Regions from separate parts of the Streptomyces caeni genome, predicted to be linked through region 2. Evidence: riboswitches for the same ligand, from Rfam matches in the RefSeq annotation. Region 2 holds a riboswitch; each other region holds the start of a gene.
What was found. Region 2 has a riboswitch for cyclic di-AMP ahead of ACFSL4_RS32050 (M23 family metallopeptidase). Riboswitches for the same ligand answer to the same signal wherever they lie in the genome.
Positions count from the first base shown of each region.

Region 1: it holds a riboswitch for cyclic di-AMP, as region 2 does, so the genes downstream of both, ACFSL4_RS23125 (transglycosylase SLT domain-containing protein) here and ACFSL4_RS32050 (M23 family metallopeptidase) in region 2, are expected to answer to the same signal.
Region 3: it holds a riboswitch for cyclic di-AMP, as region 2 does, so the genes downstream of both, ACFSL4_RS26155 (C40 family peptidase) here and ACFSL4_RS32050 (M23 family metallopeptidase) in region 2, are expected to answer to the same signal.

Region 1 covers NZ_JBHUDX010000066.1:26,568-33,714, reverse strand. Annotated here, with positions in the region: gene ACFSL4_RS23140 (carboxylate--amine ligase) at 1-624, shown strand, start outside; gene ACFSL4_RS23135 (NAD(P)-binding domain-containing protein) at 685-1,887, shown strand; gene ACFSL4_RS23130 (HAD family hydrolase) at 1,953-2,774, shown strand; gene ACFSL4_RS23125 (transglycosylase SLT domain-containing protein) at 2,758-3,255, opposite strand; cyclic di-AMP (ydaO/yuaA leader) riboswitch at 3,258-3,428, opposite strand; partial or broken gene ACFSL4_RS23120 (CocE/NonD family hydrolase) at 3,842-5,385, opposite strand; gene ACFSL4_RS23115 (polyprenyl synthetase family protein) at 5,683-6,693, shown strand; gene ACFSL4_RS23110 (DUF3455 domain-containing protein) at 6,752-7,147, shown strand, end outside.
Region 2 covers NZ_JBHUDX010000100.1:12,885-20,031, forward strand. Annotated here, with positions in the region: gene lhgO (L-2-hydroxyglutarate oxidase) at 1-803, shown strand, start outside; gene trmB (tRNA (guanosine(46)-N7)-methyltransferase TrmB) at 862-1,719, shown strand; gene ACFSL4_RS32045 (PrsW family intramembrane metalloprotease) at 1,783-3,135, shown strand; gene ACFSL4_RS32050 (M23 family metallopeptidase) at 3,325-4,359, opposite strand; cyclic di-AMP (ydaO/yuaA leader) riboswitch at 4,370-4,526, opposite strand; tRNA gene ACFSL4_RS32055 (tRNA-Met) at 5,024-5,097, opposite strand; gene ACFSL4_RS32060 (dihydrofolate reductase family protein) at 5,270-6,418, opposite strand; gene ACFSL4_RS32065 (MarR family winged helix-turn-helix transcriptional regulator) at 6,530-7,072, shown strand.
Region 3 covers NZ_JBHUDX010000080.1:11,994-19,140, reverse strand. Annotated here, with positions in the region: gene ACFSL4_RS26155 (C40 family peptidase) at 22-1,191, opposite strand; cyclic di-AMP (ydaO/yuaA leader) riboswitch at 1,200-1,370, opposite strand; gene pcrA (DNA helicase PcrA) at 1,813-4,308, shown strand; gene ACFSL4_RS26145 (M23 family metallopeptidase) at 4,381-6,030, opposite strand; gene ACFSL4_RS26140 (esterase/lipase family protein) at 6,277-7,128, opposite strand.

The DNA.
Region 1 (7,147 bases), on a different contig from region 2:
CAGGCCGAGGACTGGATCGTGCACGCGTACTTCGGCCGGGACTCGACCCCCCTCGCCCTGTTCACGGGTGTCAAGGTCCGCTCCTGGCCGCCGCACGCCGGCATGACGGCGAACGCGTACGTCGTCGACAACCCGGAACTCGCGGACCTCGCGGCACGCTTCGTCAAACAGATCGGCTTCACCGGCATCGTCGATCTCGACCTGCGCTTCGACCGGCGCGACGGGCGGTACAAACTGCTCGACTTCAACCCGCGCATGGGCGCCCAGTTCCGGCTCTTCGAGAACGGGGCGGGGGTGGACGTCGTCCGCGCCATGCACCTGGACCTGACCGGCCGGGGGGTTCCGGAGGGCGAACAGCGCGCCGGCCACCGGTACATCGTGGAGAACATCGACCTGCCGGCCCTGATCGCCTACCGCCGCAGCGGCTATACGACGCCGCACGCCCCGGCCCGCGCGAGCGGCATCGAGCTGGCCTGGCTCGCGGGTGACGACCTGCGGCCGTTCCTCACGATGCTCGCGCGCTTCGTGCGGCCGGGCGCGAAGCACCTGTATCAGCTGTGGCGGACCAACCGCCGCGGCAGCGCGGCCGCTCCGGCCGGCCGGCCCGGCCCCGCCACGACGTAGGCACGACGCAGGCACGAAGCAGGCACGAAGCAGGCACGTAGCGTCCTGGGGAGGGACTTCGTGATTCATCCGGTAGCAGTCATCGGTGCCGGGCCGTTCGGCCTGTCCACCGCGGCTCATCTGCGGGCACGGGGCATCCCGGTACGCGTTTTCGGCGAGCCCATGGTGAGCTGGCGCGACCACATGCCCGCGGGCATGCTCCTGAAGTCGACCCCGGCCGCCTCGTCCATCGACACCCCCCAGCGCGGTCACACCCTCGCCGACTACTGCGACGCGGCGGGCGTCCCCCGCCTGGTGACGGACGAGGACATCATCCCGGTGGAGACGTTCATCGGGTACGGGGAGTGGTTCCAGCAGAAGCTGGTGCCCGGACTGGAGCGGGTCCGGGTGGTCTCCGTGGACCGCGGTCAGGGCGGGGGCTTCGAACTCAAGCTGGACTCGGGCGAACTGTTCACCGCGCGGGCCGTCGTCGTGGCGACCGGCCTGTCGGGTCTGGCTCATCTGCCGCCGGAGCTGGCCACCGCGGCGGCGGACGGACCCACGCCGACCGGCCCCCTCTCCCACAGCTCCCAGCACCACGACCTGTCCCGTTTCTCCGGCAGGGACCTGCTGGTCGTCGGTGCGGGCCAGTCGGCGCTGGAGACAGCGGTGCTGGCGGCGGAGGCGGGCGCGCGCGTGCGCGTCGTCTCGCGCGGCCGGGGCCGGGTCGCGTTCGGCGCGCCGCCCTGGAAGCAGCCGAGGCTGCGTCCCGAGTCGCCGTTCGGCCGTGCCTGGTCGCTGTGGGCCCTGAGCTACTACCCGCACCCGTACCGCTTCCTGCCCGCCCGTACCCGCCACTACCTGGTCCGCCGAGTCCTCGGCCCCCTCGGCGCGTGGTGGCTGCGCGACCGCTTCGAGGGCAGGGTGCAGCTACAGGAGATCGCCCGCCTGGTGCGCGCGTCCGCGCCGCACGGCGGCCCGTCCCTGACGGTCCTGACGCACACGGGCCGCACGGTGGAACTGCACGGCGACCATGTGATCGCCGCGACCGGCTACCGCGTGGACATCGCCGCGATGGACTTTCTGGCCCACGAGCTGCGCACGGAACTGGCGGTGAGCCGCGGCACGCCGAAGCTGGGGGCGGGATATGTGTCCTCCGTCCCCGGTCTGTACTTCACGGGCCTTCCGGCGGCGGCCTCGTATGGGCCCGTGATGCGCTTCGTGTGCGGTACGCAGTTCGCGTCGCCGCGGCTGGTGCGGCATCTGGCGGCGGCTCACGGCTGAGTCCTCGCGGTCCTCGTCCGGTTCGGGCCGAGCATGCGGGGGTGTTCCATCCGTATTCTCTGATCATGGCCGCACCCCTCACATATGCACTCATCGCCACCGACCTGGACGGAACCCTGCTGCGTGGTGACGACACGCTCTCCGACCGGTCGAAGGCCGCTCTGGCGCGGGCCGTGGCGTCCGGCGCCCGGCACCTGGTGGTGACGGGGCGTCCGGCGCCCAGGGTGCGGCCGCTGCTCGACGACCTGGGCAGCGAGGGGCTCGCGGTGTGCGGGCAGGGCGCGCAGGTGTACGACGCCGGCGCGGACCGGCTGCTGTTCTCCGTCACCCTGGACCGGGAGTTGGCCGAGACCGCGCTCGGCAAGATCGAGGCCGAGGTGGGGCAGGTCTACGCGGCGGTCGACCAGGACGGGGTGGACGGACTCACGCTCATCGAGCCCGGCTACCGGATGCCGCACCCCACCCTGCCCGCGGTGCGCGTCGAACGGCGCGACGACCTGTGGTGCGAGCCCATCAGCAAGGTGCTGCTGCGCCATCCCACCTTGTCCGACGACGAGTTGGCGGTGGCGGCCCGTGGCGCGATCGGGTCCCTGGCGACGGTCACCATGTCGGGGCCCGGAACCGTCGAACTCCAGCCGTGCGGCATCACCAAGGCGACGGGGCTCGCGCTGGCCGCCGAGCATCTGGGCCTGAGCCCGTCGCGGACCATCGCCTTCGGCGACATGCCCAACGACATCCCCATGTTCGACTGGGCCGCGCACGGCGTCGCCATGGCCAACGCCCACCCCGAACTCAAGGCGGTCGCCGACGAGGTCACCCTGTCCAACGAGGACGACGGCATCGCCGTCGTCCTCGAGAGACTGTTCGGGCTCAGTAGGCGCTGTTGACGTTGTCGATCGAGCCGTACCGGTGGGCCGCGTAGTTGCAGGCGGCCGTGATGTTCGCGACCGGGTCGTAGGGGTCGTACGCCGTGCCGGGCACGTGGTAGGCGCGGAAGGTCGGGTCGATGACCTGCAGGAGGCCCTTGGACGGAATGCCCTTCGTGGCGTTGGAGTCCCAGAGGTTGATGGCCCGCGGGTTGCCCGACGACTCGCGCATCACATTGCGGTAGATCCCCTGGTAGGAACCGGGAATCCCGTGTTTCGCCATGACGGCCAGCGACTGGCGTATCCAGCCGTCGAGGCTGCCGCGGTAGGTCGTGGCCGTCGCCGCTTCGGCGGCGGGTGTGGCGGCCGAGGCACTCGTCGCGCCGACGACGGGAAGGGCGAGCACCGCGGCGGCGGTCGCCGCGACGGCGAGGGTGCGGCGGACGCGGGTGGCCTTGGACCGGTCGTTCCGACGGCGTACGGGCAGGGCGAAAGCGGGCATGTCGTTTTCCTCTCCGGCGCCTGCGAGGTGAGCTGTCGGGTTCGGGCTGGGAGGTGCCCGGCCGTGTCCTCGGTCCCGAGGGCACGGCTTCACCCCAAGCCGTTCCGGCGCGGTGTCCGGCTCGGCGACTTACCTGGGTCCCCCGCTCCTGCCGTCATCGGTGGATGGGCCCTCGAGCGGCGGCAGGATTCGGCGATCCGCTCGGGTCGAGAGGAAGGTATGCGAGGGGAGATGCCCGGAACAAGCAGGAAGTCATCGTCCGGTCGAAATGACCTTGACATTATGCAATGTGGATGTTGATCCGCTTTGAGGTCGGCGGCCAACGCGCCCTTTGTGGAAGGAAAGTTGGCCACATGACCGAAAAGAGTCGCATCGGGGTGGCGTGACCGATTTCACTGGCATCCTCCCCACGCCGAGGAATTCGGTGTTATGGGAAATCGAATGTCAATTCGGGCAAATCGGTCGATGGCTGCCCGCCCGGTGGGAGCTGTTCGCGCCATCGGCGCTCCGAGTGGCGAAGCTCACGGGAAGTGCGGTTCGAATGCCTCCAATTCGGGCATTCCGTCGGAGTGGTGGAGGCGGCCACCGTGCGGGGAATCCTCGTCTCCCATGTCCGGTGGAACACCACCTCGTCCCCGTCCTTGCAGACCACCTCGTCCGAGACGACGAACTCCGTCGCCGTGCAGGCGATCCCGGAGCGCGTCTCCACCCTGGCGTCCCATCCCGTCTCCGGGCGGTGCATCCGGACGGACCGGTCCGAGCGGGCCCGGGCCGTCAACGCGTCCGAGTCCTCGACGGTGTACGTCTCCCGGGCGTCCTCGGTGACCTCGAGACCGTCGGGGTGCACGAGAACACCCTCGCGGCACGGGACGAGTTCGAGGCGCCACTCGCCCTTCGCCACGTCCCGGACCACCAGCCGGGGCGGGCGCGGCCCGTCGGGCACGGCCGGGGAGCTGACGCCCAGCGGCCGGGCGTGCTCCGGTTCCCGAACACGATGGGCGGCCCCGACTGCGCCGTGTGCAGGGGAAGTTCGAGCCGACTGCCGGCCGGGTCCAGGACGAGGCCCGCCTCCGAACCCGGTTGCGGCCACAGCCACGGCCAGTACGCGCAGGACACGGCGAGGCGGATGCGATGGCCGGGTGGGAAGACGTGCCCGACGCAGCCCAGCTCGACCATCACGTCCTCCGTGGCACCCGGGGTCCAGGGACCGTCCGGTCGCGGCCGTGGCGTGCGGACAGGTCCAGTGCGCCGCGGGTGACGAGGGTCGACACCCCGTCGGGTGCCACGTCGCACAGCCGTGCGACCACCTGGCCGCACGGCACCGGGCAGGTCAGCCGCAACCGCACTCGGTCGGCCGGGAGGCGCTCCGGGAGTGCGAGCACGGTGTCCCGGTACGGGTCGTGCCGGCCACCCACCGCGAGCACGGCGGCCCGGAGCGTGCCGGGGGTCGCGGGGTGGGCGCCGTCGCCGTCGAGTCCGTGGGCGCCGTGCCTGCCGACCCGCGCGGGTGCGGGCGGGAGGGCGGAGGGACTCCGGGCGCCTGATCCAGCCGTCGCGCCACACCGTGCCCGCATACCGGGGGTCCGGTGGCCGGGCCGCGAGGGCGAGCATCGCCGCCTCCCGGGCGTGGGCGCCGCCGGTGAGGGCGGAGCCGCCGGGGTGGCCCACGTCGTCGTACGGGTCGTCCGCGGCGCAGACCGCCACGACCGCCTTGAGCGGTTCGGGAGCGAGGGCCGCGATCCGGAGGGCGGCGGAGCCGCCCCGGGAGACGCCGAACATGCCCACGTGCCCGTCGCACCACGGCTGTGCGGCGAGCCGTTCGACGACCTCGACGCCGTCCTGCAGCCCGGTCGCCCCGTCGGCGTCGGCGGGCAGGCCGTCCGAGTTGCCGTACCCGCGGGCGTCCACGCGCACGGAGGCGTAGCCGTGGCCCGCGTAATAGGGGTGGCGCTGGTGGTCGCGGGCGGCGGTCGCGTCGGTGAGACGGCCCGGGAGGTATTCGAGCAGGGCCGGGAAGGCCCCCTCGGTGAGCGGACGCCATGCGCGCGCGTACAGACGGGTGCCGTCCTGGAGCGGGATCCAGAAGTCGTCGTGGGCCGTCTCGTGGGGGAAGGCCGTACGGATGCGCATGTGCCTGACCTCGGAATGCGGAGCGCAGCACAAAAAGGTGCACTTCGGGTATATCGATAAATATGTATTCGTATGGCCCGATCAAGAACTTACCGTTCGTGATCCGATACCGCCCGGCCTGGAACAGCGGGCGCTCGCGGTGATCGAAACCTGACCGGATACGCTGACTTGAGTGATGGCAGCGACAGATCGACAAACGCGATGAGCCGAGTCGACCGGCGACGTCATCGACCCAGTGACCGTCCTTGAGACCGACCGTGTGATCGTCAGCAGACGTCAGCAGACAGGAGACCCCACGTGACCGTCGTCGGGCCGTTCGGGCTGAGCGTGCGGGACCAGGCTCTGGAAGCCGATGTCCAGGCCGGATTGGCCGCTGTCGAGGAAGGGCTGCTCGACGCCACCAAGAGCGAGGTGCCCTTCATCACGCAGGCCGCACAGCATCTCGTGCGCGCGGGCGGGAAGCGGTTCCGGCCGCTGCTCGTGATGCTCGCGGCCCAGTTCGGCGACCCGTACGCGCCAGGGATCGTCCCCTCGGCCGTGGTCGTCGAACTGACCCACCTCGCCACCCTCTACCACGACGACGTGATGGACGAGGCCGAGGTGCGGCGCGGGGTGGACAGCGCGAACACCCGCTGGGGCAACTCGGTCGCCGTCCTCACCGGTGACTTCCTGTTCGCGCGGGCCTCGCACATCCTGGCCGACCTCGGCCCGGAGGCCGTCCGCATCCAGGCGGAGGCGTTCGAGCGGCTGGTCACGGGCCAGATCCTGGAGACGGCGGGACCACGGGACGGCCGCGACCCCGTGGAGCACTACCTGGACGTGCTGAGCGGCAAGACGGGCTCGCTGGTGGCCGTGGCGTGCCGCTTCGGGGCGATGATGTCGGGCGCCGACGAGACCGTCGTGGATGTGCTCACGCAGTACGGCGAGCGGCTGGGCGTGGCGTTCCAGCTCGCCGACGACGTCCTGGACATCGCGTCGGACTCGCACGAGTCCGGAAAGACCCCGGGGACCGACCTGCGCGAGGGCATCGCCACCCTGCCCGTCCTGCGCCTGCGCGAGCGTGCGGAGCGCCTGGGGCTGCCCGAGGACGCCGCCCTGTGCGAGCTCCTGGACTCGGACCTCACGGACGACGCCCGGCACGCCGAGGCGCTCTCCCGCCTGCGCGTCCACCCGGCGCTGGAGCAGGCCCGCCGCGACACGATCCGCTACGCGGAGGACGCGCGCGCGGCCCTCGCGCCGCTGCCCGAGTGCGGCGCTAAGGCGGCCCTGACGGAAATGTGCGACGCGGTGGTGCACCGGGCCGGCTGAGACCGGCCGGCGGGCCACCCGGCGCCGCCGGGAATATGACCTGGATTACTTCTCCGGAGTGAATCCGGCGTCGGATGCCTTCCGTACCCCTGCCCGAAAGCCGGCACAGGGGTGCCGGCTGCGGAACGGGGCGGCCACCGCGACACCGTCTCGGTGGCCGTCACCCGGCGCCGCACCGGACGGCCCACCGCGCTCCACCTCCACGAGGGCCCGAAGGCGTCGACGGCGGCGTGCGGACCGACTTCACCCGGCTTCCGGACAAGGGCGCACGGGGCCATACCGCCGTCGGCAGCGTGAAGGTCGAGGACGCCATCCCGGCACGCCGCAGCGGGTCACCCCCGACGGCAGCGACGTCACCGGCACGGTCCTGGCCAGGACTCCGAACGGCGACACGGACATCCCCGAGCTCGACCTGAAGGCCATCCGGCCCGTCGGGCGCCACGGCCTGCTCGCG
Region 2 (7,147 bases):
AGGTGCGCGGGCTCGCGGCCATCCGCGTGGGCACGACGGGGATCTGCGACTTCGTGGCGGTCGCCCGGCAGCTGGGCGACGCCTCGGGGGCGGAGGTCCGGTACGGCGCGCGGGTGGTGCGGATCGACCGGCGCCCCTCGCTCGGCGTCGCAGTGCGGACCGCGGACGGGACGGTGCTGCGGGCGCGGGCGCTCGTCAACTGCGCCGGGCTGCACTGCGACGAGGTGGCCCGGCTGGCCGGCGACGACCCGGGCATGCGGATCGTGCCCTTCCGGGGCGAGTACTACGCCCTGGCACGGCCGGAGCTGGTGCGGGGGCTGGTGTACCCGGTGCCGGACCCGGCGTTCCCGTTCCTCGGGGTGCATCTGACGCGGGGGATCGACGCGCAGGTGCACATCGGGCCGAACGCGGTGCCGGCCCTGGCGCGCGAGGGGTACGGCCGGGGGACGCTGCGGCCGCGGGAGCTGGGGGCGACGCTGGCGTGGCCGGGGTCATGGCGGATAGCGCGCCGGCACTGGCGGTACGGGGCGGGCGAGCTGCGGCGGTCGGTGTCGAAGAGGGCGTTCACACGGGCCGTGCGCAGACTGCTGCCCGCGGTCGAGGCGGCCGACCTCGTGCCGGCGGCCTCCGGGGTGCGGGCGCAGGCCGTGCTGCGGGACGGGACGCTGGTGGACGACTTCCTGATCCGGGAGGGCCCGCGGGCGGTGCATGTGCTGAACGCGCCCTCCCCCGCGGCAACCGCCTCCCTGCCGATCGGCCGGGAGGTGGCGCGCCGGGCGCTGGCGGCGCTGGCCCGGGACTGAGCGCCCGCCCACCGGACGGCCGGGTGCCGTCGTCCCTCCCCGTAAAATCGGCTCCACTGTGTCTGACTCCCTCGATGTCGCCCGCGAAGACCCCCAGGCCGCACCCCGCGGCCGGGCCGCCGCTGCCCCCGTCGCCTCCGTCCCCCGCACCCGGGCCAAGGGTGAGCCCCGCTTCCCCGGCGGGCCGAAGGCCGATCCCGCCGGGTCGCACTTCGAGCGGCGGATCCGCAGCTTCCAGCCCCGCCGGAGCCGGGTGACCGCCGGGCAGGCGGATGCCCTGCAGCGGCTGTGGCCCACATGGGGGCTGGACATCGACGGGCAGCGGGTGGTCGATCTCGCCGAGCTGTTCGGCGACACGAAACCCGTGGTGCTGGAGATCGGGTTCGGGATGGGCGAGGCCACCGCGCAGATGGCCGCCGCCGACCCGGACACCAACATCCTCGCGGTCGATGTGCACACGCCCGGCCAGGGCAACCTCCTCAACCTCGCCGAGCAGAACGCCCTGGCCAACATCCGGGTCGGGAACGGCGACGCGATCATCCTGCTCCGCGAGATGCTCGCACCGCACTCCCTCGACGGGCTGCGCGTCTACTTCCCCGACCCCTGGCCCAAGAAGCGCCACCACAAGCGGCGGCTCATCCAGCCGGAGTTCCTCACGCTCGCCGCCACCCGTCTGAAGCCGGGCGCGCTGGTGCACTGCGCCACGGACTGGGAGCCGTACGCCGAGCAGATGCTCCAGGTGCTCACCGCCCACCCGGAGTTCGAGAACACCCAGCCGGGCGGCGGCTGTGCGGCACGGCCCGCGTTCCGGCCGCTGACCCGTTTCGAGGGCCAGGGACTGGACAAGGGTCATGTGGTGAACGATCTGTTGTTCCGGCGCGTGCAGCACCGAGACCAGCCGGCCGCCGGCGGCTGAGCGCCCCGCGGGTCCACCGGGCACCGTCGCGGGCGGCGCCCCTGTCTCGTTAGGGTCGATGCCGTGGCCACCCTTCCCCCGTACCCGACGTACCCCGACGGTCCCGTGGACGGGGGCGTGCTCCGGCACCCGCACTGGTGGCAGAGGCGGTGGGTGCGGTACGGGGCGCTGATCACCCTCCTCGCGCTGTCCGGGCTCGTGATCCTCGCCCTCGTGCGGCAGCAGACCGGCACCGAGGGCTTCCTCGTCGGGCTCGCCCTGGCCGTCCTGCCCGTGCCGCTGCTGGTGGCGGCCTTCCGCTGGCTGGACCGGGTCGAGCCCGGTCCCTGGCGGAACCTGGTCTTCGCCTTCGCGTGGGGCGCGTGCGCGGCCGCGCTCATAGCGATCGTCGCGAACAGTTTCGCGACGCGGTGGATAGCGACCACGACCGCCGATCCGAACGGCGCCGACACGCTCGGCGCGACGGTCATAGCGCCGTTCGTCGAGGAGTCCGCGAAGGCGGCGGCCGTGCTGCTCGTCTTCCTCTTCCGCAGACGGGACTTCACCGGGATCGTCGACGGGGTGGTGATAGCGGGGGTCACCGCGACCGGTTTCGCCTTCACCGAGAACATCCTCTATCTGGGCACGGCCTTCGGGACCGACCAGATGAGCGGGGGGCGAGGGCTCGCCTCCGTCACGGCCGCCACCTTCTTCGTGCGCGTGGTGATGTCGCCGTTCGCGCACCCGCTGTTCACCGTGCTCACGGGCATCGGCTTCGGGATCACCGCGCTCTCGGCGGAGCGCCAGCGCGTACGCCGGCTGCTGGCGCCGCTGGGCGGGCTGCTGCTCGCCATGGGCATGCACGCCATGTGGAACGGGTCGGCGAAGTTCGGCGAGTACGGGTTCTTCGCGGTCTACGCGGCCTTCATGGCACCCGCGTTCGGGCTGCTGACCTGGCTGGTGATCTGGACCCGGCAGCGCGAGCTGAGGACCGTGCGGGAGGAGCTGCCCGCGTACGCGGTCGCGGGATGGCTGGGACCGGTGGAGCCGTTCGTCCTCGGTTCCCTGCGGGCGCGGCGGCTGGCCCGGGAGTACGCGGGCCACCACTTCGGGAAGGAGGCGGCGCGCTCGGTCGCGGAGTACGAGGCGTTCGCGACGTCGGTGGCGTTCCTGCGCCACCGGGGGCGCCGGGGGCGGGCGGGTGCCGATTTCATCGTGCGGGAGCGGGAGTTGCTCTGCGCGCTGTGGGCGCGTCGGGCGGTGGCACGGCCGGCACTGGAGTACGCGGCGCGGGTCACGGCGCCGGTGGCACCCGCGATGGCGCCGCCGGTGTGGCACGGCCACGGGTATGCGCCGCCGCACGGAGTGCCGCTGTACGGGGTGCCACAGCACGGGCCGGCCGCGCCGTATCCCGGGTACAACCCGTATCGCCGGTAGGGGCCGGGCCCACTCGGCCGCGCCCCGCACGGTCACGCGGACGCCGCCGTCGGCTTCGCCGCCTCCTCGTCCGTCGGCGTCGGTACGACCGGCAGCCCTGCCGTCGGGGGGGTGTCGCCAGGGCTGCCGGGGTCAGGGGAGCGGCGCCTCGGGCCCGGGAACGGCCCGGACCCGGTGCCTCAGGGGACGTCAGGGGTTGAGGCCCTTGCTGCGCAGCCACGCCAGCGGGTCGATGGCGTCGCCGCCGCCGGGGTGCACCTCCAGGTGCAGGTGCGGCCCGGTCACGTTGCCGGTCGCGCCCACGCGGCCGATGACGTCACCGGTGGCCACCTTCTGCCCCACGCTGACGCTGATCGAGGACTGGTGGCAGAACCACAGCTCGGTGCCGTCGTCGAGGGTGAGGATGGTGCGGTACCCGTAGGAACCGGCCCAGCCCGCCTCGGTGATGGTGCCGCTGTGGACCGCCTTGATGAGCGTGCCCGTCGGCGCGGCGAAGTCGAGTCCGGTGTGGTAGCCGGAGGACCACATGGAACCGGCGTCGCCGAAGCGGGAGGTCAGGGTGTACGAGGAGGTCGGCAGCGCGTACTGCTTGGCGAGCTCGGCCAGGCGCGCGGCCTCGGCCTTCTTCTTGGCCTCCTCGATCGCCTGCTGCTTCTCGGCCGCGGCCTTGGCCTCCGCGGCGTCCTGCGCCTTGGCGGCGGCCTCGGCGGCCTTCTTCGCGGCGGCGTCCTCCGCGGCCTGTGCGGCCGCGCTGTCGACCCGGTCCTGCTGGGACTCGGCCTGCTGCAGGATCCGGGCGCGCAGCGCCTCGCCCGCGTCCGCCTTGCCCGCGGCGGCGTCGGCGGTGGTCAGGCCGACGGAGCTGAGGGCGGTGGCGGAGCCCTTGGGGGCGTCGGAGTCCTCGCCGAGGAGCGCCTTGGCCGAGTCCGCGACCGAGGACAGGTCCGGCATGGATATCGACACCGGGGGCTTGCCGGTCTGCGCGGTGGCCATGCCGCCCGCGCCGACGGCGGCCATCACACCGACGCCGAGAACGGTGGAGCTGCGCGCGAGCCCGCCCCCGCGCTGCTTGGTGACGCGATGCCGGCCGCGTACGGGACGGAGGGCCTCCTCGGTGGGGTTCCACTCCTCCCACGGGCCCTCGTCGGTACGGGGTGCGAAGCCGAACGTCTGAGTGCCGTTCGGAGCGAACGAGGTGCTCTGGGCAGGCCCGTTGGACGCCACGTGGGCGCACTCCTTCCTTCCTACTGGCCTACCGGGTTAGCTGACGGGTTCGGAGCAGGAAGGTCTCCTACGGGCGTCACCGGCCGTGCTGCCACGGCGGCTTCCGCCCGATTCACCCCAAGGTGGTGGTTCCCCGGCTCCCTTGCGGGATTCGGCACACGCGCACGGAGCCGCCTCTTGTGACGGCTGGGACGACCGCGCTGCGTTATCGAACGTTAATAGACGCGGGGCCCGGATTCCAAGCCGTTCCACCAGATCACTGATGCTTTTGACCTGGACTTTCACGCCAGGAACGGGCCAAATAGGGCGACTTGACCACGCCTCGGCCGCCTCACGGTTATTGATGGTGTGTCAGTTGTTATGCGCAGGGGCGTCATTCGTTCACATGGCGTGACGACGCCGAGGGCCGGTCGGGCCGGCGCACGGCCAGCAGGGCAGCAGGGCAGCAGGGCCATGTCGTCCGTGGCACGGCCGCCGGCACGGCGGGCGACGTCCTCGGTGACGGCGGCCAGCAGGGCGCCCGGGCCGGTGCGGACGCGGCCGGCGGGACGACCTCTGTGGGCCGGCCGGCGTATGACCGGGGCGGCGGCGGGGAGGGGCCGCGGCGGGCCACGGCACACGCCGAGGGCCGGAGCCCTTTCGGACTCCGGCCCTCGGCCATCAGTAGCGGGGACAGGATTTGAACCTGCGACCTCTGGGTTATGAGCCCAGCGAGCTACCGAGCTGCTCCACCCCGCGTCGGTGAGATCAGTGTACGCCATGCGCGCCGCAGGAGGCACACGGGTTTTCCGCGCAGGGCCCTTCACCAGCGTTTTCCGGCCGCCCACGGCCCCGGCGCGGCCCCGGCGCGGCGCCGCGTCGGCCATGGCGGCCGTGGCGGAGGTGGGGGTGGGGATGTGGTCCCCGGGCGTCACGTGCGGGTGGCCGGGGGCAGCAGATGGGCGTTGGGGGCCTTCGCCAGGTCCTCGTACTCCGGCAGCACCACCACGTCCACCCCCTGTGCAGCCAGCAGCGCGTTCCCGTCCGCGGACGCCACGAAGGTGTCCGGTTCACGCCAGGCGGTGACCACCCGTCGCACCCCGGCGTCGATGATCAGCCGGGCGCACGGCGCGGGCCGGGAGGCGCGGCGGGCGCACGGCTCCAGGCTGCTGTAGACCGTGGCGGCGGCCAGCCGGGGGTCCGCCGGGTCGAGCTTGGCCAGCGCCGCCTCCTCCGCGTGGACCACGGCGTCGCCGCCCTCCCGGGAGTGCGCCCGTGCCAGTTCCGTGCCGTCGGCCGCGACGATCACCGCGCCCACACTGAAGGCCGTCCGGGACGGCGGGCACTGCGCCGCCAGCTCACAGGCGGCCTCCAGCCACCGCCGGTCCGCGGCAAAGGCCAGCCGCCCGGTCCCGGGTGCCGTGGGCACGTAGCGCATCAGGACCACGTCACCGACCACCCGTGCCTCGACCAGCCGCATCCGCCCCGGGGGATAGGCTCCCGGCCCGAACATCCGCGGCGCGCCGGCCTCCCCCACGAACAGCGGCGCGACCGCGAGCTGCAGTTCGTCCGCGAGCCCCTGCCGCAGCAGCTGAGTGTGCACCTGCCCGCCGCCCTCGACCATCAGCCGCCGCACGCCCTTGACGTCCCCGAGGTGGCCGAGCACATCCCGCCACTGCATGTCCGGCCCGAGCGCCACCACTTCCACGCCGGCCGGCAGCCGCCCGCGCAGCCGCTCGGCGCCCTTGTCGGTCGAGTAGACGGTCTTCGCCCCGCCGGTGTGCCAGAAGAGGGCCTCCGGGTCGAGGTCCCCGGACACGCTGACGGTGACCTTCAGCGGGTACTCCGGCAGCCCCGCGGCGACCCGGGCCGCGCGCCGCCGCGCGGAGTTGACCAGCAGCCGCGGGTTGTCGGTGCGCACGGTGCCCGCGCCGACGAGGATGGCGTCGCTGCCCGCCCGGACCTCGTCGACCCGGTCGAAGTCCTCCGGCCCGGACAGCAGGAGCCGCTCGGGCCCGGTGTCGTCCAGGAAGCCGTCGAGGGAGACGGCGGCGGACAACAGGACGTAGGGGTGGGCCATGAGGTGCGCTCCAGTGGTCGGGATTCGCTGCGCCGGGACACAGCAGTCTGATCCGATGCGCCTCGGCGTGCACGCTTGGTTCAACTTTTAAACAATAACTAGACTGCGGTCATGACGACCCGCTGGCTCACCCGCGAGGAACAGCGCGCCTGGCGCTCGTACCTCGCCGCGTCGTGGCTCCTGGAGGACGCGATCGACCGGCACCTCCAGCAGGAGGCCGGCATGCCCCACCTGTACTACTCCGTCCTGGCCAACCTCTCCGACGCGCCCGGCCACCGGATGCGGATGACCGACCTCGCCGAGAGCCTGAAGATCACCCGCAGCCGGCTGACGTACGCCGTCACCCGCCTGGATCGGGACGGCACGGTCCGCCGGGAGGGCTGCCCGACCGACCGGCGGGGCAGCATCGCGGTCCTGACGGACGCGGGGAGGGCACTGCTGGAGCGTGCGGCGCCGGGTCATGTCGACACGGTCCGCGCGGCCGTCTTCGACCACCTGTCGCCGGAGCAGGTGGCCCAGTTGGAGGCCATCTGCGACCGGATCACGGAGGTGCTCCAGGGAGACGAGGGGCACTCGCCATGCGGCGCGCCGCCCTGGCGCCGGCGTTCGTCGAGGGCGCAACTCCCACAAAGTCCCCCCAAATCAATTGCTTGAACTTTAAAGCAGGGTTACTGTCTCCGACCATGCTTGTGCTTCAAATCTGAAGCACAACGGCGCATCCGACGCAGC
Region 3 (7,147 bases), on a different contig from region 2:
ACGGCATCGGCGGCCACGGCCTCAGGCCGGCCGCACCACACTGTGGATGATCGACGCGCCGTCGTAGTAGATCGACTCCTCGCGCACGTACGCACCGGGCTTGGGGGCGTGGATCATCATGCCGTTGCCGATGTAGATGCCGACGTGGCTGATGTCGTCGTAGAAGAAGATCAGATCACCGGGCCTGGCATCGGCGAGCGAGACGGTCGTACCCGCGTTGACCTGGTCGTAGGTGGTGCGCGGAAGTGTCACCCCGGCGGCCTTCCAGGCGGCCTGGGTCAGGCCCGAGCAGTCGTAGGAGTCGGGCCCGGTCGCACCCCACACATACGGCTTGCCGATCTGTGCGCGGGCGAAGTCGAGCGCCTTGGCCGCCTTCGTCGCGTAGGTGTCCGTGGACGTGGACCCGGAGTCCGTGGACGTGGAAGAGGACCCGGAGGTGCCGGTCGTGGTGCCCGAGGACGACTGCTGCCGGGCGGCCTGCTGCGCCGCCTGCTGCCGCGCCAGCTCCTCCGCCTGACGCTGGGCCTCCTCCTGCTTCTTCTTCTCGATCGCGGCGAGCCGCGCCTTCTCCTCCGCGGTCAGGTCGGACAGCAGCTGCCGCGCGGTGGCGAGCTTCTTCTGGACGTCCGCCTTGGTCGCTCTGAGCTTCTGCTGCGACTCGGTGAGCGTCTGCAGGCTCTTGGCGGCCTCCCGCCGCTTCTGCATCGTCGCGGACTGCTCGGTGACGTACTGGTCGACCGCGTCCTTCTGGCGGCTGGTCAGCCGGTCCATCAGCTGGGTCTGGTCGAAGTAGTCCTGAGGCGAGTCGGCCAGCAGGAAGGTGGCCGTGTCGGGGGCCGCGGCCCCGGTGCGGTACTGCGCCGCGGCGAACGAACCCAGTTCGTCCCGCGCCTCGTTGAGCCTCTGGGTGCGTTCGGCGACGTCGTCGAGGAGTGTGTCGACGCGCTTGCGCTGCTTGGCGGTCTTCTCCTTGGCCGCGTTGTACTCGTCGGTGGCGGACTCGGCCTGGTGGTAGAGCTCGTCGACCTTCTTCTCGACCTCCTCGAGGCTCGGTCTGCCGTCCGTGGAGGGTGCGGCGTTCGCCGTCTGGGAGAGCAGGGCCACGGAGGTGAGGGCCGCCGTCGCGAGGGCGGGAGTCCGTATGCCTGCGATGCGCGTGCCTGAGGGGCGCGCCTTGCGGTGCGGCGCCATGGGAGGCGACTCCTTCCGTACACCGCCTACCGGGTTAGCTGTCGGGTTCGGGCGGGTGGCTTTGGAAGGTGTGCCCTACGGCCGTCCCCCCGAAAGGCGGTTGGCCGATTCACCCCAAGGTCGGTTGGGTCCCCGGCTCCGGCTGCCCACGGGCACACCGGACTCGGCGGGGGCCGCGCGGCCCGGCGACCTTCGCCGGTGGGGGGCGAGCGGCCCGCCCGGAACCGTAGCCAACTGGTGCGGCCCGTGTGAAGGTTGATGTGCGATATGCCCGATACATTTTCGTGACCTTGACCATGGGTGTGGCTCACCGCGGTCAATGGGGAGGGGTCTGCGGTATGTTGGCCGCCTTTCCCCCGGAGTCGGGGCAAGTGGTGCCCCGTGCCCGGTTCCCGGGCGTCGCTCGCGGCCGGGGCGGGAGACGGACGGACTCCGGCGGGACGTCGCCTCCTGTGATGTGACGGGTTCGCAGCGTGATACCCGTCGGGGTGGGGGTCGCGGAAGATCCCCGTACCCGTACCCGTACCCGTACCCGTACCCGTACCCGGATCAGGCTCCGGCGGGACGGACTTCTCGGGGCGGCAACCGGTTGTCGGTGGGGCGGCCTAGACTCGGAGAGCGATGAGCAGCCTCTTTGACGACAGCTTCCTGGCGGACCTCAAGGGCACCCCGGCCCACGAGGAGGAGCCACCGCCGCCCGACGACGATCACGGAGCGGAGCCGGTTCCGGACGATCTGTTCGGTGGACGGTTCGACGTGCCGCCGGACCGCGACCCCTACTACCGCAACGGCGCGCACCGCCCCGCCCTCGACCCGCAGGCGCTGCTGGAGGGGCTGAACGAGAACCAGCGCGCGGCCGTCGTGCACGCCGGCTCCCCCCTGCTCATCGTGGCCGGCGCCGGCTCCGGCAAGACCCGTGTGCTCACGCACCGCATCGCGTATCTGCTGGCCCAGCGGGGCGTGCACCCCGGCCAGATCCTCGCGATCACCTTCACCAACAAGGCCGCGGGCGAGATGAAGGAGCGCGTCGAGCAACTCGTCGGCCCGCGGGCGAACGCGATGTGGGTGATGACCTTCCACAGCGCCTGCGTGCGCATCCTGCGGCGGGAGAGCAAGAAGCTCGGCTTCACGTCCTCCTTCTCGATCTACGACGCCGCGGACAGCAAGCGGCTGATGGCGCTCGTCTGCCGTGACCTGGACCTCGATCCCAAGCGCTTCCCGCCCAAGTCCTTCAGCGCCAAGATCTCCAACCTGAAGAACGAGCTGATCGACGATGAGGACTTCGCCGCCCAGGCCGCCGACGGCTTCGAGAAGACCCTTGCCCAGGCGTACGCGCTGTACCAGTCGCGACTGCGCGAAGCCAACGCGCTCGACTTCGACGACCTGATCATGACGACGGTCAACCTGCTCCGCGCGTTCCCGGACGTCGCCGAGCACTACCGCCGCCGCTTCCGCCACGTGCTCGTCGACGAGTACCAGGACACGAACCACGCCCAGTACGCCCTGGTGCGCGAGCTGGTCGGTCCCGCGGGCGGCGGCCGGCCCGAGGACGTGCCGCCGGGCGAGGACGACCTGCGCCCCGCCGAACTGTGCGTCGTCGGCGACGCCGACCAGTCGATCTACGCCTTCCGCGGCGCGACCATCCGCAACATCCTCCAGTTCGAGGAGGACTACCCGGACGCCACGACGATCCTCCTGGAGCAGAACTACCGCTCCACCCAGACGATCCTCAGCGCCGCCAACGCGGTCATCGAGCGCAACGAGTCCCGCCGCCCCAAGAACCTGTGGACCAACGCGGGCGCGGGCGCGCGGATCACCGGCTATGTGGCCGACACCGAGCACGACGAGGCGCAGTTCGTCGCCGACGAGATCGACCGCCTCACCGACCGGGGCGAGGCGAAGGCGGGCGACGTCGCCGTCTTCTACCGTACGAACGCCCAGTCCCGCGTCTTCGAAGAGGTCTTCATCCGCGTCGGACTGCCCTACAAGGTCGTCGGCGGCGTCCGCTTCTACGAGCGCAAGGAGGTCCGGGACGTCCTGGCGTACCTGCGGGTGCTGGCGAACCCGGAGGACTCCGTGCCGCTGCGGCGGATCCTGAACGTGCCGAAGCGAGGGATCGGCGAGCGCGCCGAAGCGATGATCGACGCCCTGGCCCAGCGGGAGAAGGTCAGCTTTCCGCAGGCGCTGCGCCGCGTCGACGAGGCGTACGGCATGGCCGCGCGCTCGACGAACGCGGTCAAGCGGTTCAACGCGCTGATGGAGGACCTGCGGACGATCGTGGAGTCGGGCGCGGGACCGGCCACGGTCCTGGAGGCTGTCCTCGAACGCACCGGCTACCTGGCGGAGTTGCAGGCATCGACCGATCCCCAGGACGAGACCCGCATCGAGAACCTTCAGGAACTCGCCGCCGTGGCGCTTGAGTTCGAGCAGGAGCGCGGGGAAAGCGAGTCGGGCACGCTGCCCGACTTCCTGGAGAAGGTCGCCCTGGTCGCCGACTCCGACCAGATCCCCGACGACGAGGAGGAGGGGGGCGGCGTCATCACGCTGATGACCCTCCACACCGCCAAGGGCCTCGAATTCCCGGTGGTCTTCCTGACCGGCATGGAGGACGGCGTCTTCCCGCACATGCGCGCGCTCGGCCAGACCAAGGAACTGGAGGAGGAGCGGCGCCTGGCGTACGTCGGCATCACCCGCGCGCGGGAGCGGCTGTACCTCACGAGGTCGGCCCTGCGCAGCGCCTGGGGTCAGCCCTCGTACAACCCGCCCTCGCGTTTCCTGGAGGAGATCCCGGACCAGCACGTGGAGTGGAAGCGGACGAGCGCCCCCTCCGCCCCGGTGCCGGCGGGGCCGCTCTCCGGTGTGGCGGCGTCGCTGTCGTCGACCCGGTCACGGTCCTCGGCCGTGGGCGCGGCCGGCTTCGCCACCCGACGGGGAGGCGCGACGGAGAAGCCCGTGATCTCCCTGACGGTCGGCGACCGCGTCACGCACGACCAGTTCGGCCTGGGCACGGTGGTCGGGGTGAAGGGCACGGGGTCGAACGCGGAGGCGACGATCGACTTCGGCGACACGAAGCCGAAGCGGCTTCTGCTGCGGTATGCGCCGGTGGAGAAGCTGTAGTTCGCGGTACTGCTCGGTGCCGGGCCGGGCGGGCCGTCGGTGGGGCCCGGCGGCAGGCCCGCCGATCATCCGTCAGGTCGGGTCCAGCCCGTGGCTGCGCAGCCAGGGAAGCGGGTCTATCGCGGCGCCTCCGCCCGGCCGTACCTCGAAGTGCAGGTGCGGCCCGGTCGAGTTGCCGGAGTTGCCGGAGTACGCGATGGGCTGGCCGGCCTTGACGACGGTGCCCGATGAGACCCGGTAGCTGGAGAGATGGCAGTACCACGTCTCCGTGCCGTCCTTCGCGGTCACGATCATCATGTTCCCGTAGGCGCTGTTCCACTGGGTGCGGACCGTGCCGTCGGTGGCGGCCATCACGGTGGTGCCGTACGAGACCGGGAAGTCGATGCCGGTGTGCACGGACATCCAGTTGACGCCGGCCTGGCCGAAGTAGGCGCTGAGCCCCTTCTGCAGGACCGGCAGCGCGAACTTCGGACGCAGCCGCTCCTTGCGGGCCGCCTCTTCAGCCGCCTTCTTCTTCTCGGCCGCCTGCTGGGCCTTGAGGTCGATACGCTCCTGCGTGCGACTCGCCCGGTCCGCGAAGTCGTGCGCGCCCGCGGAGAGGCCCTCGAGCTGGGAGTCCAGCTTGTTGTTGGCGGCGGACGGTTTCACCGCCGTCGTGTCGGACGCGCTCGCCGTGGTCTCCTTGCCGTCGTCCCCGCCCAAGTCGACGGTCGCGGCAGCGATTCCGGCGACCCCCATCACGCACATCGAGGGCACCGCGACCGTCAGCAGCGCGGAACGCTTCGCCGGGCTGCGGCGCCGGGAACGGTTCGCGGTCCGGGAGGCGGAGCGCGGGGCCGGGACGAAGGCGACCTCTTCCTGGTCGTCGAGCAGGAGGGGCGCCTCGGCGGGCGTCTCGTGGTCGGGCCCCGACACCTCGTCCGAAGCGGCGACGTGCTCGTACGGGCACTGCTCGAAGGAGTCGAAGGACTCGAAGGAGTCGAAGGACTCGGGGGCGTCCTGCTCGAAGGTCGCCGTCGCGGTGGCCGCGGCCTGCCGGTCCTGAGTCTCCTGCTGCTCGGCGGTGCCGGCCGAGTTCCACTGCGTGGCGTCGTAGGCGCCCGTGTCGAATGCCTGCGTGCCCCACTCCCACTGCTGGGTCTGCTCCGGCCACCGGCCGGCCTCGGTCCATGCCTGCGCGTCCCACTGGCCGGTGGCGTCGGGGGCCGCGGCCTGCGCCGGGACGCCCGCGAACTGCTGGTAGCCGGCCGCCCAGGCGGTCGTGTCATGGGATCCGGTGTCGTACGGGGCGTGGTGCTGGGCGGTGTACGGGTCGCAGGTCACCGTCTGGTGGCTGCCCGTGCCGAGGGTGGCGTGACCGCCGGTGGACCACTGGGTGGCGTCGTACGCGCCGGTCGAGCCGCCGCCCGGGAGATCGCCGAAGAGGGGGTCGGTCACGAAAGCAGCCGTCGGGGCAGCGGTGCCGAACGCGCTCGCAGAGGGGTCGGCGTAGGTCGTGAACTCACCGTAGTGGCCGTCCTGGAGACCGTGCGACGCGTAGTGTGTCGAGGCGGCATCGGAGGCCGGAGCCGGGGGGCTTGCGGTCCCCGACGGGTGACGGTCGTTCACCAACTTCTCTTTCGCCTCGACAACAGGGGCTGGCAGAGCAGTGCGGCGACTGTACCCGGCGGTACGCGGGCGCGACAATCTTCGGCAGGTTTCCCGTCGGCAGGAAACGGGCATTCGGCCGTGTTTCGGCGGCCCCCGGCGCGACCTTGGCTCTTTGTTCGATGAATGTTCGAGGGCGTGCGGACGTCCGGGAGATGCCGGGAGGCGTCGGGTGGGGTTGGCGGCGGCCATTCGGCGGGCGCTCTCGGTGGATCCCCTTGAGGGAGCCCTTCTACGGAGCCCTTCCGCTGACCCCTTCGGCTGCCTTTCCGGTTGCGTCGCGCCGCCTGCCCGGTGGGCGGCGCGACGCAACCGCGGACGTCAAGCCACGGTCAGGGCCTCGGCGGTGGCTCCCGGCTGTTCGAGGTCGAGCGCCTGCCGTATCCCGGCGGCGACCGCCGGGTGCACCAGCAGGGCGAGGTGGCCGATGCCGCTCACCCGCACGTTCTGTGTCAGGAGGTCCGGGTGCTCGACGCAGGCCGACTCCAGCGGGTCCATCAGGGGATCCAGGTCGCTCCAGAAGCTCACGATGTGGGTGCGGCAGCCGGGGGCCGGGCGGCGCAGCTCCTCGATCACGGGGGAACCCGGGCGCATCTGGCGGACGATCGGATGAGCGTTCGCGAGCGGCGCGACACGGGTGCCGGAGTGGGGCGTGCCCAGCGTGACCAGCTTGCGGACGCGGAGGTCCCCGCCGAGGCCCTGCACGTAGTAGCGCGCGATCAGCCCGCCCAGGCTGTGCGCGACGATGTCCACCTGTGACTGCCCGGTGCGTTCGCACAACTCTTCGATATGCCGCCCCAGCAGTCGGGCCGCGGTCCGAATGTCACAGGTGAGCGGAGAGTAGTTGAGCGACTCGATGTGCTGGCGGCCGTGCTGGGCGAGGTTGCGGCGCAGCAGGACGAAGACGGAGCGGTTGTCGATGAACCCGTGGAGCAGGACGACCGGCGGCTTGGCTCCGCCGGGGAGCGGGGCGGCTGTGCCCTGCGGGGGGAGGGCCGGGGCGGAGGGACGCTCCTGGACGATTCCCGACGGGTAGAGGAGCAGATGTCCGGCCAGGATCGCCAGCTCCAGGGCGGTCGCCTTCAGCAGATCCATGGAGAGTCCGGCCAGCCTGCTGGGGAACAGGCGCTGGCAGAGCGGAAGAATGGGCGGTACCGCCCCAGTGACCTTCATGGCCGACCTCCCGTCGGCG